4 regions of the Paenibacillus thiaminolyticus genome follow, and region 4 is predicted to be linked to each of the others. Evidence: riboswitches for the same ligand, from Rfam matches in the RefSeq annotation. Region 4 holds a riboswitch; each other region holds the start of a gene.
What was found. Region 4 has a riboswitch for cyclic di-GMP ahead of FLT43_RS18900 (anti-repressor SinI family protein). Riboswitches for the same ligand answer to the same signal wherever they lie in the genome.
Positions count from the first base shown of each region.

Region 1 (3,144 bases), 2.8 Mb from region 4:
GCGCCGCACTGCGCATGAATCCAAGCTGAGCGGCTTTGCTTGCGCCGTAGTGCGACCATCCGGCATAGCCGGTGGCCGGCCCCGTAATCGAGGAGGTAACAATGATCCGGCCGTATTCCGCTTTCTTCAGAAAGGGCAGGCAGGCTTGAAGGGAAAACAGCGTCCCGCGTGCATTCGTGTTCATCACCTGATCCCAATGCTCGCCGGTCATCTCCTCGATCGTCGCATTCGGAAAAATACCGGCGTTGGCGCACAGAACGTCGATCCCCCCGAAAGTAGCGGCCGCCTCGCTTGCAACGCACTTCATCGACTCCAAATCGGCGACATTTCCTTGGAAGGCATGAGCAATACCTCCGTTATCCCGGATTTCCGCCGCGGTTTCCTCCGCTTTCGTCAAGCTGCGTGCGACGACCGCGACTTTCGCCCCTTGTGCGGCGAAGGTTCTCGCAATTCCTTTGCCGATTCCTTTGCTGGCTCCGGTCACGACGACCGTCTTATCCTTCAGTGGCGTCAGCATGTAGCAACACTCCTATCCTATGTAATATGAGTTACAATTTCCCATTGCTTGGATTCCTTATCATCGTACTACAATTCCAAATGTGGAGGCAACTTGCTGAACCTCTCCCATAAGGATAGTTATATTCGGTTATCATTTTGCGAACTCCGGCTAGTTCATCCAATCCAAGATATATCTCCCCTCCTCCCTAAGACCTATTGGCCCAAACCTTGCCGGACATCTTAAAAATGTAAAAATGCAGAACAAGGAATGCCAAGGGAATGGCGCAGTTACTAGGAAGATGCACAGCATGAAACCATATGAAATCAAAATACGGTCCCTTATCGCATCCGCATTATTAACCTTATATGTTGCAAGTGAATAATAGAATCGACCTATGTTCATATATTCACATATGAGCTGCAAGACCCATTAAATAAACGAGAAAATACTGTATATTAAACGGTGCATACATGCATCGTTATACAATACATCGCCGCCATTAAAAGTAAAAGCGTATGCATTTATGTCCAGGTATTACTAGGCAAAGCTAGGGAAATCTAGTGACGCAAAGCTAAAGGGGCTAAGGAAAATTCTATGCCAGCCAGTTGCCGATTAATAGCATCCAAGCCCTATTAGTCGTATGCGTTATAAATGTAAGCGTTACCCTGCCCTAGCTGCCTATTAATATAATCTATTGATAGGAAGTGAATAACGGATGAAGACTAGGAGAAAGCAGAGTGCCCGAAGATTGTTCGCCATGACGGTAATGACCATCATGATGTTCGTGTCTTCATTGGCGCCAGCTTATGCAGGAACGACTGTTCCTGCAGCACAGGAACCTGTGGTCAAGAACTCGACACAGGAAATCCGGAATGTCATGTACTATGGCGATTGGTCGATTTGGGGAGGACAAGGGAACTTTTATCCCAAGGATATTCCCGCCGATCAATTAACCCACTTGAACTATGCGTTCCTCGATTTTGACGCTCAAGGCAACCTCGTCTTTACGGACAAGGATGCGGCTGTGGGCGCGCCTGTCGGCCAGGATGGCGTACAATGGGATATGGCCAATTCAGGCAGCCTTATCGCCCTGCAGCAATTGCGCGCAGAAAACCCGAACCTGAAAATCGGCATCTCTCTTGGCGGATGGTCCAAATCAGGCGACTTCTCCGTTGTAGCGGCCGATGCTTCGAAGCGGGCGAATCTGGTGGAGAATGTCATGAAATTCATCAAGTACACGAACATGGACTTCGTTGATGTGGATTGGGAGTTCCCGGCTGAAGTTCGCCAGCCTGATCTGGTCGATAATAAAAACGATGAAGGCACGAAATACGCCACGCCGGAGGATAAAAATAATTATATCGTGCTCCTGCAAGACTTGAAAAACGCATTGAATAAACAAGGAGCCGAGCTTGGTAAAGCGTATGAACTGTCTGTTGCGCTCCCAGCGCCGAAGGCTAAGATTGATATCGGCATTGATGTGCCAAGACTGTTCAACATTGTAGACTTTGCCAACATCATGACTTATGACATGCGCGGCGCATGGGATGAGGTAAGCGGCCATCATACCGGCTTGTATCCGAATCCAAATGACCCGCTCACCGGCAACAACCTATCTGTTGACGAGAGCGTGAACTATTTGATTCAGCAAGGTGCCGAACCGAGCAAGATTGTTATCGGGGCGGCCTACTATACTCGCGGCTGGGATAAGGTGTCTCAAGGATCCGATCCGAATCATCCGGGACTATTCGGTGACGCCGCACTATCTGCCAAGGATGCGGATCAGACTCCATCCCGCGGCGCGGTTGGTGAATCCCCTCTCGTCCTGGGGGACGGCGGCCGCCGAACAGGGACTTGGTCTTATCGCAATCTCGACAAGTTGAAGGCCGCATACCCGAATCTCAAAGAATACTGGGATGATGCAGCTAAAGCTCCATATCTATATGATAATACAACTGGCGTATTCTACACGTATGACAATGAAAGATCGATTCAAGAGAAAACGAAATATGTGCTTGAGCGCGGCCTAGGCGGCGTCATTGCTTGGATGGCTTCCAATGATGCCCCTACTACGGACCCGGCCAAGCGCGACAAATTAACAAAGGTAACGAAAGAAGGCCTCTTCGGAAGCCAGCCGTTGAAAACACATGAGATCCAATATACCAAGCTGGACGTGACGGTTGCTATGAAACCGTATACAGAGCCTTGGGGCAACAATAAAGGGTATGAAATTACCCTCGTCAATAACGAGTCTTTGACCGAATCGAATCAAGTATTGAGAGCCGTGGAAAGAGGAGCAAAAACAGTTAAGCTGCCGAAGCTTTACATCCAAGCCGATGGATCGTTCACTTCCGGCGATTATTTGGCGGGAACCGTAACCAATGAGAACGGGTATACAGTCGTCGATTTGAAATCGGTTTATGACGCCAAGACGATTGAGCCTGGCAGATCCTATACGTTCAAACTTAAGGGAGATGCCGAGATTACAAGCATGGAGCTTGTTCAGCGGGTCTCGAATAACAGCCCGGAGATGAACAGACAACTCATTCTGGGTGATGAAGCTCCAAGCAACAATCAACCGCCTGTATTGCATGGCGTAACGGACCTGACGCTTCAAGTCGGCGACAACTTTGATAAGCTGGCCG
Region 1 covers NZ_CP041405.1:458,459-461,602, reverse strand. The annotation lists gene fabG (3-oxoacyl-ACP reductase FabG) at 1-517, opposite strand, end outside; cyclic di-GMP riboswitch class I at 1,030-1,112, shown strand; gene FLT43_RS01945 (glycosyl hydrolase family 18 protein) at 1,215-3,144, shown strand, end outside.
Region 1: linked by a shared signal. The riboswitch ahead of FLT43_RS01945 (glycosyl hydrolase family 18 protein) and the one ahead of FLT43_RS18900 (anti-repressor SinI family protein) in region 4 are both predicted to bind cyclic di-GMP.

Region 2 (3,144 bases), 590 kb from region 4:
GTCGGATGGGTATGAAGAAAAATCAGACTGGAGCGAGCGTACGCTGTTTTTCTAAAGAATAGCATTCCCTGAAAATGAAGTTCTATGAAAGCCGAGCTGAGGCCGGGCCGATTATCGCGTCGTCCCTCGCCGAACCAGCTCTACGGGAAGATTGTAATGCATCGTATCCAGCGGCTTTCTCTCGATCATTTTAATCAACATTCGAGCAGCTAGCAGTCCCATTTCATAGATCGATTGCGCGACGGTCGTCAGTTCCGGGTAGACCATCTCGCCTAGCGAGATGCCATCGAAGCCGACAATCTGCATCTGGTCGGGAACGGGGATGCCCCGTTTCTGAACGGCCCGCAGCGCTCCCATCGCCATAATATCGTTGCCGGCGAAGATTCCGTCGATATCGGGGTGGCGGTCCAGCAAGCGATTGACTGTGTCGGTCGCTTGGTTCAGATTGAAGTTGCCCTCGACGATGAGATCGGGAGAGAACCATGCAGCCTCCTGCACCACATCCAAATATCCTTGGCAGCGCTCGTCCGCAATCGATAGCTGCTGTGGGCCCCGAATATGGGCGATTTTGCTGCAGCCCCGATCGAGGAGATATTGCACGCCCAGCCGTGCGCCCTCGCGGTTGTCGGAGGCGACCGTCGGTATGGTGTCCGAAATCGTCCGGTCCAACGTAACCACCGGGACATCCAGCTGTTGGACTTCTTCCGCCGATAGCGTATTGGATGCAAGAATGAAGCCGTCGATGTATTTCTGCTTCAACGCATGAATATATTGCTTCTCATTGGCAGGGGTGTCGTCGGAGTTGCACAGAATGGTCGCGTATCCGTATAGCTGGGTCACCTTCTCCACGGCTCGGGCAAGTTCATTGAAGAACGGGTTCGTGATGTCCGGGACAATAAGCGCCAGCATTTTCGCCGATTTTTTGGTCAAGCTCCTGGCGACGTCATTCGGAATATAGTCCAGTTCCCGAATCGCGTTCATCACTTTCTTCTCAGTGTCCTCGTGGACATACCCTTTTTGATTAAGGACCCGGGAGACGGTTGCGACCGATACGCCCGCCAATCTCGACACATCTTTGATCGTGGCCATGACGGAGTATCCTTCCTTTCCATGTGTAACCGGTTACACATCCGTTACATCATTTATCATATGTCCTGTTTGTCCGTTTGTCAACGATCCAAGATCTGCAAATTACCTGTTCAGTTGTCGTCTCCTCTTTACGGAGCAGAACAAACCTGCCTTTATAGTATGACCCGATTCGGCATGAATCGATGGCATGCGAGTTGGGGTTTCATTTCCTTCTCCATCCTTCTTCATCCATTTATATGAGGGAGCGTCGAATTGTGAAATATTAGGTCGAAGTGCCTATAATAATGAAAATAGTGTGCAATAAATTTTCAAAGAAATGAATATTTTATATCATTTTAAGGTCGAAAGAAATCCCCCAATCAGGGGATATTTCGGGTTTTTTTCTGCCTTTGGAAGTGCATCGAACAATTTTCAAAAAAGTGATTGACAAATAGGAGGCTGTCCCATATATTGAGCATGAATAGTGCTTTAGCTGGATATGATTGGATACGCCAATTACATAGGGCACACTAATCGAAAGATTAGGCCGCAAAGCTTAGGAATCTAAAGGTCGTCAGGCCCATGATCGTCCGGCTGCATTTAACAATCGTTAAATTGCAGCCGGATTTTTTTATTTTTCATAGGGCGGTTCTCCGCGGTATTTTTGGCCCGCAGAACGATATAAATAAGACGTGAGGAGGCAATTTTTACTCTGCAAAGGAGGACTCAGATGAAAAAATGAGGAGGAAACTATGAAACGCCGATTCAGACTAGTAGTTACATGGTTGTGTATGTTGAGTGTCGCATTTGGGACGATTCCGGGCACGATCGGCGCCCAGGCGGCGAGTTCCGGGGAGCTTGAGTGGCCGAATCCGGGAGCGGTGAAGCTCACGAAGGAAGCCAACCCGGTCGAAGGCAAGCTGGATGAATGGGATATTACACTGACCGTCGAAGGCAAGAACCTGAAATCGGGCTCCTCCGATGTCGTGCTCGTGATCGACAAGTCGGGAAGCATGACCCAAAAACCGAACCAGAATCGATTGCCAAAGGCGAAGGATGCAGCCAAGAAATTCGTTGACAATCTGTTGATTGAAGACTCGGACACGAGAATTGCAGTAGTGACCTTCAATAAGACTTCTGATCAGGTATCTGACTTCAAAGGCCTTGACCAGAAGACGGAATTGAAACGTGCCATTGATAATATACAGGCGACCGGGGGAACGAATATTCAGGCAGGACTCCACGAAGCTCAGGAACTTTTAAAGACAAGCCAGGCCAACAACAAAGTGATCGTTCTGCTGAGTGACGGGGAGCCGACGTATAGTTACAAGGCGTCTACTGCAGTAAAAGGTTCATGGGGAAATAATAGCCATCAGTTTATTCTTTCTGATTTTAACTACAAAAACATTATCGGGTCGGGCTCCAGTTTTAGCCTAGGATCTAGCTGGTATGGTTTGGGCAAGGAAACTTGTGGTTGGTGGAGCTGCAGCTATGAGTTTGAAATTAAAGACAATGGCATCGGCACGATTTCCGAAGCCAAGCTGGCCCATGATGCCGGAATCGGCATTTATTCTATCGGGTTGGATGTGGGGAGCAATAGCAATGCAACCAATACGCTGAAGGATGTAGGGAACAAAGGTTATTATTCGGGCAGCAGCGACAGTCTGGAGCGAATCTTCTCCGAGCTGGCCAGCAAAATTGCCTTTGCCGCTGAAAATGCGGTAGTCACTGACCCGATGGGGGACATGTTCGATCTGAAGTTGAAGGGGAGCTCCTTCGGCCCGGACGACTATAAGGTCTCTCAAGGGGAGGTCACCTGGAACCCGCAAACCGAGACGTTCAACTGGGACATCGGCAATGTCACGGAAGGCAATCCAGCGACTCTTACTTACCGGGTCAAAATGGATCACTCCAAAAATCCGGATCCGAAACAATTGTACCCGACTAACAAGACAACGACGATGAATTACACCGATGCGAAGGGTGACCGTACGTCGAAGGATTTCGAAGTGCCGAGAGTGGGCTTGGGCAAAGGTTCGATTCTTGTAAAGGCGTATAAGGTCAATGCCAACGGCA
Region 2 covers NZ_CP041405.1:3,643,185-3,646,328, reverse strand. The annotation lists gene FLT43_RS16135 (LacI family DNA-binding transcriptional regulator) at 112-1,089, opposite strand; cyclic di-GMP riboswitch class I at 1,583-1,670, shown strand; gene FLT43_RS16130 (MucBP domain-containing protein) at 1,821-3,144, shown strand, end outside.
Region 2: linked by a shared signal. The riboswitch ahead of FLT43_RS16130 (MucBP domain-containing protein) and the one ahead of FLT43_RS18900 (anti-repressor SinI family protein) in region 4 are both predicted to bind cyclic di-GMP.

Region 3 (3,144 bases), 840 kb from region 4:
GATACTGCGTCCGGTTGTGCCGCTCGATGAAGCGCTGAATCTCCTCCTTCGTCAGGAGATCCCACTCTCCGATCGGCTTGTCCGGAGCTTGCACCGCTTCGCCCAGCATCTGGTTGAACTGCTGACCCATCTGCTTGGCGCCATCCAGGCTGAAGCGCTCCGGCCGATAATAAATCGTAAATAAATAAGGGGCAAGGAAAGCCTCTTCCCTACCCAAGATCCGGCCATGCAGGTCTCCGGCTGAAATATCGGCTCTCGTCTTGCCAGGCACCTCGGCATCCTGGCACCAGCAGCAAGTCGTGATGCCGCCGCCGGCGCCCAGTTCCTGCCCGCCGGTCTTCAACTGGCCGCACAGCACCTGGGCCGCGCTCCACAGCGTCCCCTCCGGGCGAACCGGCACTTGCACTCCGTCCCGGCTCTGGCTGGCCATCACATGAAGAATCACTTCCTCTGCGTTATGGTACCGTGCGACCAGACCGCTCCATGCTACGCCCACTGCAGCCTCCAATGTGACCGAACGGGTGCGTGTGAGCAGTTCCAGTCTATCCACGATGGCAGAAGGAATCTCGAAGGTATGGGCGTCATAGCCCGTAAGCTGTTCGGTTGTAAATGGAATGGCAGACAAAATGATTCAGCTCCTTATCATTGACGAACAATAGGGTTGAAACCGATCCAATAGTTGTTCCAATGTCCAATGCTCTATGGGCGCAATCTTGGAATCGACACCGCATGCCATCACACAATACCCGGCATCCAGACTCTCGATCCGGGTAAAGACATATCCCCGCGCATGCCATACGGACGGAAGCCGCCAAGGGTAAACCCCGTCCGGCAGTATCTCCAATTCATCCAGCGGACCGTATCGTCCGGTTCCACGGGCTTTGAGATAGCTCTGCTTGGCCGTCCACAGCCAGTGAAGAAAGCGGGCGCGCGCATCCGCCGCCAGACCGATAGCGATCCGGTATTCCCGAGGCGTGCACAGGGTGCGGGCCGCCTCAGGATTCATAGGCCCGATCCGCTCGATATCAATGCCGACATCGCAGCGATCGATCGCCGTCACGATCCAGGAACCCGAATGCGCTAGATTGAAATATATTGAATTGTCTGGGGCCAAATACGGCTTGCCGTACCGGTTCCGGATGAATGCGATCTCGTCGTTCCTCCTCCCGGTCAGACGGCAAATCTGGCACCGGACGAGAACTTCGGCGATAACCATGCGATGACGGTCCGCACGCTGGCTCAGCCTCGCGTACCGCTCCTGCTGATCGGCAGACAGGAACGGAACGAGACGGTGCACGATGCGGTCATCGGAGTGTCGGTCCCAGCGGAGAGCAGCAATCTTCATAGGCTCAGCATCCTCTATGCATAGAAAAAAGGCTACATGCAGCAATAGCCTCATCACCATAAAGAACGTGAATGGTCCCCTATTCAACATGGCAACCCGGCCGCCATAGCTCCATGAAGGAGAGTTAGGCCCGAGGCTTTGCGTCCTTGCCTTTCGACAAGTTTGCCTTTTTCAAGTTTTGTTGTATGAATCCAATACGGTTGCTCTCTCCGCGGCAGCGGCTCTCTCTGTATAGCGTCATGCTTCTATACCCATACTACGAATAAAAGTATAGATATGAGCGTGAGCCGATAATGCGAAAACTGTTGATTACGAACCGTCATGGATGGAATATCTATTCCTTGAACCGTTTGGCGCCCACCATCCAAGATCCGAAGCAGCGGATCAAGGTGGAGGCCATCCGTCTTGTCATGTCCGGACATACCGCTAAGGATGTCGCGCAGCAGCTGGGCATTCACCGACAGACGGTATCGAATTATGTCAAAATCTTCAACAACGGCGGCCTCGAACAATTGCTAACCAACGTTGCTTCTCCCGGGAAGCCAAGAATACTGACCCCTGAGCAGGAAGAAGAACTGATCGGCATCATCAGCAGCCGCAAACCCTCTGCCGGGTCATCTGCGGGCTGGTTGATGCGTGACATCCAGGATCTGCTGGAAAAGCAGTTCCAGGTGCATATGACACGGACGGGCGTTCGGGATATGCTGCGCAGATTAGGTCTTAAGTACACCTCATCCGGCTATGTGCTCAATCGTACCGAATAGATCCTCCTCTGGCTCTATTCAGAATATCGGCAATTATATGTCGTTTGATTAACGCCACCCCTTAATAATACGGAGCAAAATTCGACATTGCAACTCAATATATGTCACTTTTTGAGGAAAAAGAGAAGAAAACGTAATAGGTAAATAGAATTATACACCCGTTAGCAGTAATGATAAATAAGTCTCACTCAAAAAAAATAAGTATACATAAGAGAGAGAAATTTATTCTTGGAAGGCCGCGGGGCTGCGGGATGTTTGGGCGGGAGGGCAAAGGAGAGAAAAACACTTGGTCATGTCCCGGCCAATGGAGATTTTCCAGCAATAATATAAGTCTCGTTCCATTTACTTAAAAATTTAGGATAATTGTCGGATCCTCTTCCGGCTGCTATGTTCTCTTGACTACCTGTTCTCCATATCCGATGCAAATGCATGCACCATCTGTCGAACTCGGTCTGCAATTTTTTGATGTGAAGCGCAACGTCGTCTCTGCAATCCAAATACAGCGTCCCGGGCGTTCGCTCGTGTCCGAAGCGTACTTCGACAATCATACTCTACCTCCTTATCAAATATTGGTGTTCCATAAATAGAAATATATATCTGGATATATTTTACACATCAACTCTACTGGCTGCAAGTTATTAATAAAGCTGCATAGATTTCAGGCTATTGAGAAAGTCCGAGGGATTTTGTGGCACTTCATTTTTTGTGTGGTGGCTCTCGTCTCTCCGTAGAAAAAATCGATTTAAAACGTTATGGGTGCCAAGTTTTGAGTAGGAAAATGGACAATCTCCACCCCTTCGTAAAAAACAGGGGTTTTCCAACGGCCTGAACACTGCACCAATTCCCTAGACACGTCTGTCCATGAGGCGAAATCCGCAAAACTGCATGATTTCTCCAGACACGCCTATTCGCTAAGCAAAATCTGCAAAACTGCATGATTTCAACACCTATTCGGTAAGCGAAATCCTGTGCAAATACAGCAATTCGATATGGACGACTTTCCCAGAAAGGGAATCCTGCAAAACTGCAGGAATT
Region 3 covers NZ_CP041405.1:5,068,137-5,071,280, reverse strand. The annotation lists gene FLT43_RS22455 (non-ribosomal peptide synthetase) at 1-625, opposite strand, end outside; gene FLT43_RS22450 (4'-phosphopantetheinyl transferase family protein) at 632-1,345, opposite strand; cyclic di-GMP riboswitch class I at 1,433-1,522, opposite strand; gene FLT43_RS22445 (helix-turn-helix domain-containing protein) at 1,639-2,109, shown strand.
Region 3: linked by a shared signal. The riboswitch ahead of FLT43_RS22450 (4'-phosphopantetheinyl transferase family protein) and the one ahead of FLT43_RS18900 (anti-repressor SinI family protein) in region 4 are both predicted to bind cyclic di-GMP.

Region 4 (3,144 bases):
TTATTTGCTTCATAAGCACGTATTCTTGCAACCGCTGCGCCCTTATTTTACCCGTTACGCACTGCATGCCGTGTTAGTTCTTCTGGCGGCATCCTTATGCGGCTGGCTTGCAGGATTACTCACGCTGCCGCTGTTATGGGATATCGCCGTCAGGGTCCTGCTGTGCCTGTCCGTAACGAACCTGATCTTCTATGTGTGCTTTCGCAAATCGAGCGAGTTTATCTACTTAACGAACATAGCCAAGGCGAATATGGGAAAGCTGCCGATCCTTACTAAATTCAATCCGGTCATACGGAGAGAGGAGACAAGGTAATGGCCATTTTGATCACGGGTGGCGCCGGTTATATCGGAAGCCATACTTGCGTAGAAATGCTGGAGGCGGGATATGATATCGTCGTTCTTGATAATTTCTCCAACAGCCATCCGGAAGCGATTCGTCGGATTTCGGATATTACGGGCAAAGGATTTGCTTTTTATGAAGCGGATCTTCTCGACGAGCAACGCTTGAATCGGATATTCGAGGGACATCGCATCGATGCCGTGATCCATTTTGCCGGCCTGAAAGCGGTTGGGGAGTCGGTTCAGGTGCCGCTTGAATACTACCATACGAATCTTACCAGCACGCTGGTTCTGTGCAGGGCGATGGCCAAGCATGGCGTGTACAGCCTGGTATTCAGCTCATCCGCCTCGGTGTATGGGGTACCGGAATGTGTTCCCATTTCGGAGGAAGCCAGCCTTGGGGCGGTGAGTCCCTATGGAAGAACCAAACAAATGATTGAGCAAGTACTGCAGGATCTGGCTTCTTCTGACCCGAGATGGGGAATTTCCATTCTCAGATATTTCAATCCCGTCGGTGCACATAAAAGCGGAAAGATCGGAGAGAGCCCTAATGGGACGCCTAACAATTTAATGCCGTTTATTACGCAAGTAGCTGTGGGGAGATTGCCGTCGCTTAAAGTATACGGCTCCGATTACCCTACAAAAGACGGTACGGGAATCCGAGATTATATTCATGTCGTGGATTTGGCGCAAGGCCATCTGAAAGCATTGGAGCATTTGGATCATATAAATGGGGTCGAATTTTACAATCTGGGTACAGGCCGGGGGTTTACGGTGCTGGAGATGATCCATTCCTTCGAGAAGGTGTCGGGGATTCAGATTCCCTATGAAATCGTGGGGCGAAGACCAGGGGATATCGGGATATGCTATGCTGATCCGACAAAGTCCCATATAAGCCTGGGGTGGTTCCCGAAATACGGCATTACCGACATGTGTGAAGATAGCTGGAATTGGCAGGTTCATAATCCGCAAGGTTATTGCGAGAGGATCACGGCCGGGTAATCATCGAATTCGACAAAACTAGTGCTCCAGAGACGACATACTATGACACCATGGAACGTCAAATGTCGTGTATAATACTACTTAATAAGTATATATTAGGAAACGATGAAATGCGCCTTTTTTGTCTGGGCACTTTAGGCGTGTGGAGTTAGTGGTGCAACCGGCCGAGTAAATTCGGGAGGCAATGCAATCATGGTTGAAGCGGTTACAGGTAACAATGAACAATTGGACAAGGATTGGGTAGCTATTATTTTAACTGCACGACAAATGGGCCTTTCCATTGCGGACATTCGTAAACTTCTTCGCGATTTTCAGGCACAGTCTGATCCTGAATGGCCGCTCCATGTCAATTCAGAAGCATAACTCACGATTGTTGACATTATCGAAAAGAAATCTCCTTCGTTGAGGCATGTTTACAGATAACGCGCGGTGAACTCAACAATCGGAGATTTCTTTATTTTGGGCTGCGTCAACGCTAGGGAGCATCATGACTCTTCGCGTGTTAGCTTCCACTTATTATATTCCAGAAATTCTTTGAATTGCTCTTTACTTACGCCAGAAGCCATCGCTTCTTTTACGAGATTAGTCCATTCTTCGTCCAACACCTCAGCTTCATTCGAAGCTTCCTTGTCTTGCAGCAGCTCCTCAACTGAGACCCCGAGAATAACACTAATCTTCTCCAGAAATTGAATGGAAGGATTCTGCTGAATTCCTCTTTCAATTGAGCTTAAATAGGATTTTGCGACACCTGCTCTTTCGGAGAGTTCTGACAGTGAGTAATTTTTCTTCCTTCGAAGGATTTGAATCCGTTCTCCGATCATGATTTAACCTCCGTGTATACATCTGCTTGTCCCTATTATATCCGATTTCCCCCACCTCCGAAAGCGGCTACAGCGTATAGACGTTAACAGGCTGCGCCTCCTGATTTTGTAAAAGATTTGCAAATATGCTCTTTTTTTCTGAGGATAATGACAAAAAGGTTCCCTGTTCAGCCAATTTCCCGTCATGTATGACTAAAATTTGTTCCGCGTTTTGGATGGTGGACAGCCTATGGGCAACCACAATGACCGTAATGCGATCCTTCAACCGATGTAAAGCGGTCAGAATCTTTTTTTCATTCTCCGTATCCAGTGCGCTTGTCGCCTCATCCAGAACAAGGATAGAAGGCTGCCGGATGATGGCTCTTGCCAGGACCAGGCGCTGCCGTTCTCCTCCTGACAAACGAATGCCTCGATCTCCAATGAGCGTCTCCAATTGGTGAGGAAGCTTGCGTACAAATTCAGCTGCCGAGGAAAAATCGAGGGCTTCCCACAGTTCGTTCTCCGTGGCACTCGGTTTCACCATCAACAGGTTTTCTCTTATGGTCGCATTATAAAGAAACGGATCCTGCGCCACATACCCGATGGAGCGTCTGTACGCGAGCAGGTTGTCATTCGTGATCGCTATGCCATCCACGAGGATTTGACCGGATTCAGGCTGCATCAGGCCCATAAGGATATCGATAAACGTGCTCTTGCCGGCCCCTGATTTGCCAACGATAGCGGTCATCCCTTGGGCTGGAATATGAACGCTGATATTTTGCAAAGCATACACAGGCAGTTGCGGCTGATAGCGAAACGAAAGATTTCTGACTTCGATTCCTTGCATAACGAACCAATGGCCAGGTCCCGGAGCGGGCGATTCGGTAAGCGTAATCGCCTGATCTGCGGCCAATTTGCAGTCACGCTGCAATTGCTGAAGAGCCTTGAAGGCCGGGATGGTCGAGGCTAATTGTTCCAGCTTGGACTGGAGGCTGGTAAATCT
Region 4 covers NZ_CP041405.1:4,229,251-4,232,394, forward strand. The annotation lists gene FLT43_RS18890 (lipopolysaccharide biosynthesis protein) at 1-313, shown strand, start outside; gene galE (UDP-glucose 4-epimerase GalE) at 313-1,341, shown strand; cyclic di-GMP riboswitch class II at 1,431-1,516, shown strand; gene FLT43_RS18900 (anti-repressor SinI family protein) at 1,534-1,704, shown strand; gene FLT43_RS18905 (helix-turn-helix domain-containing protein) at 1,827-2,162, opposite strand; gene FLT43_RS18910 (ABC transporter ATP-binding protein) at 2,230-3,144, opposite strand, start outside.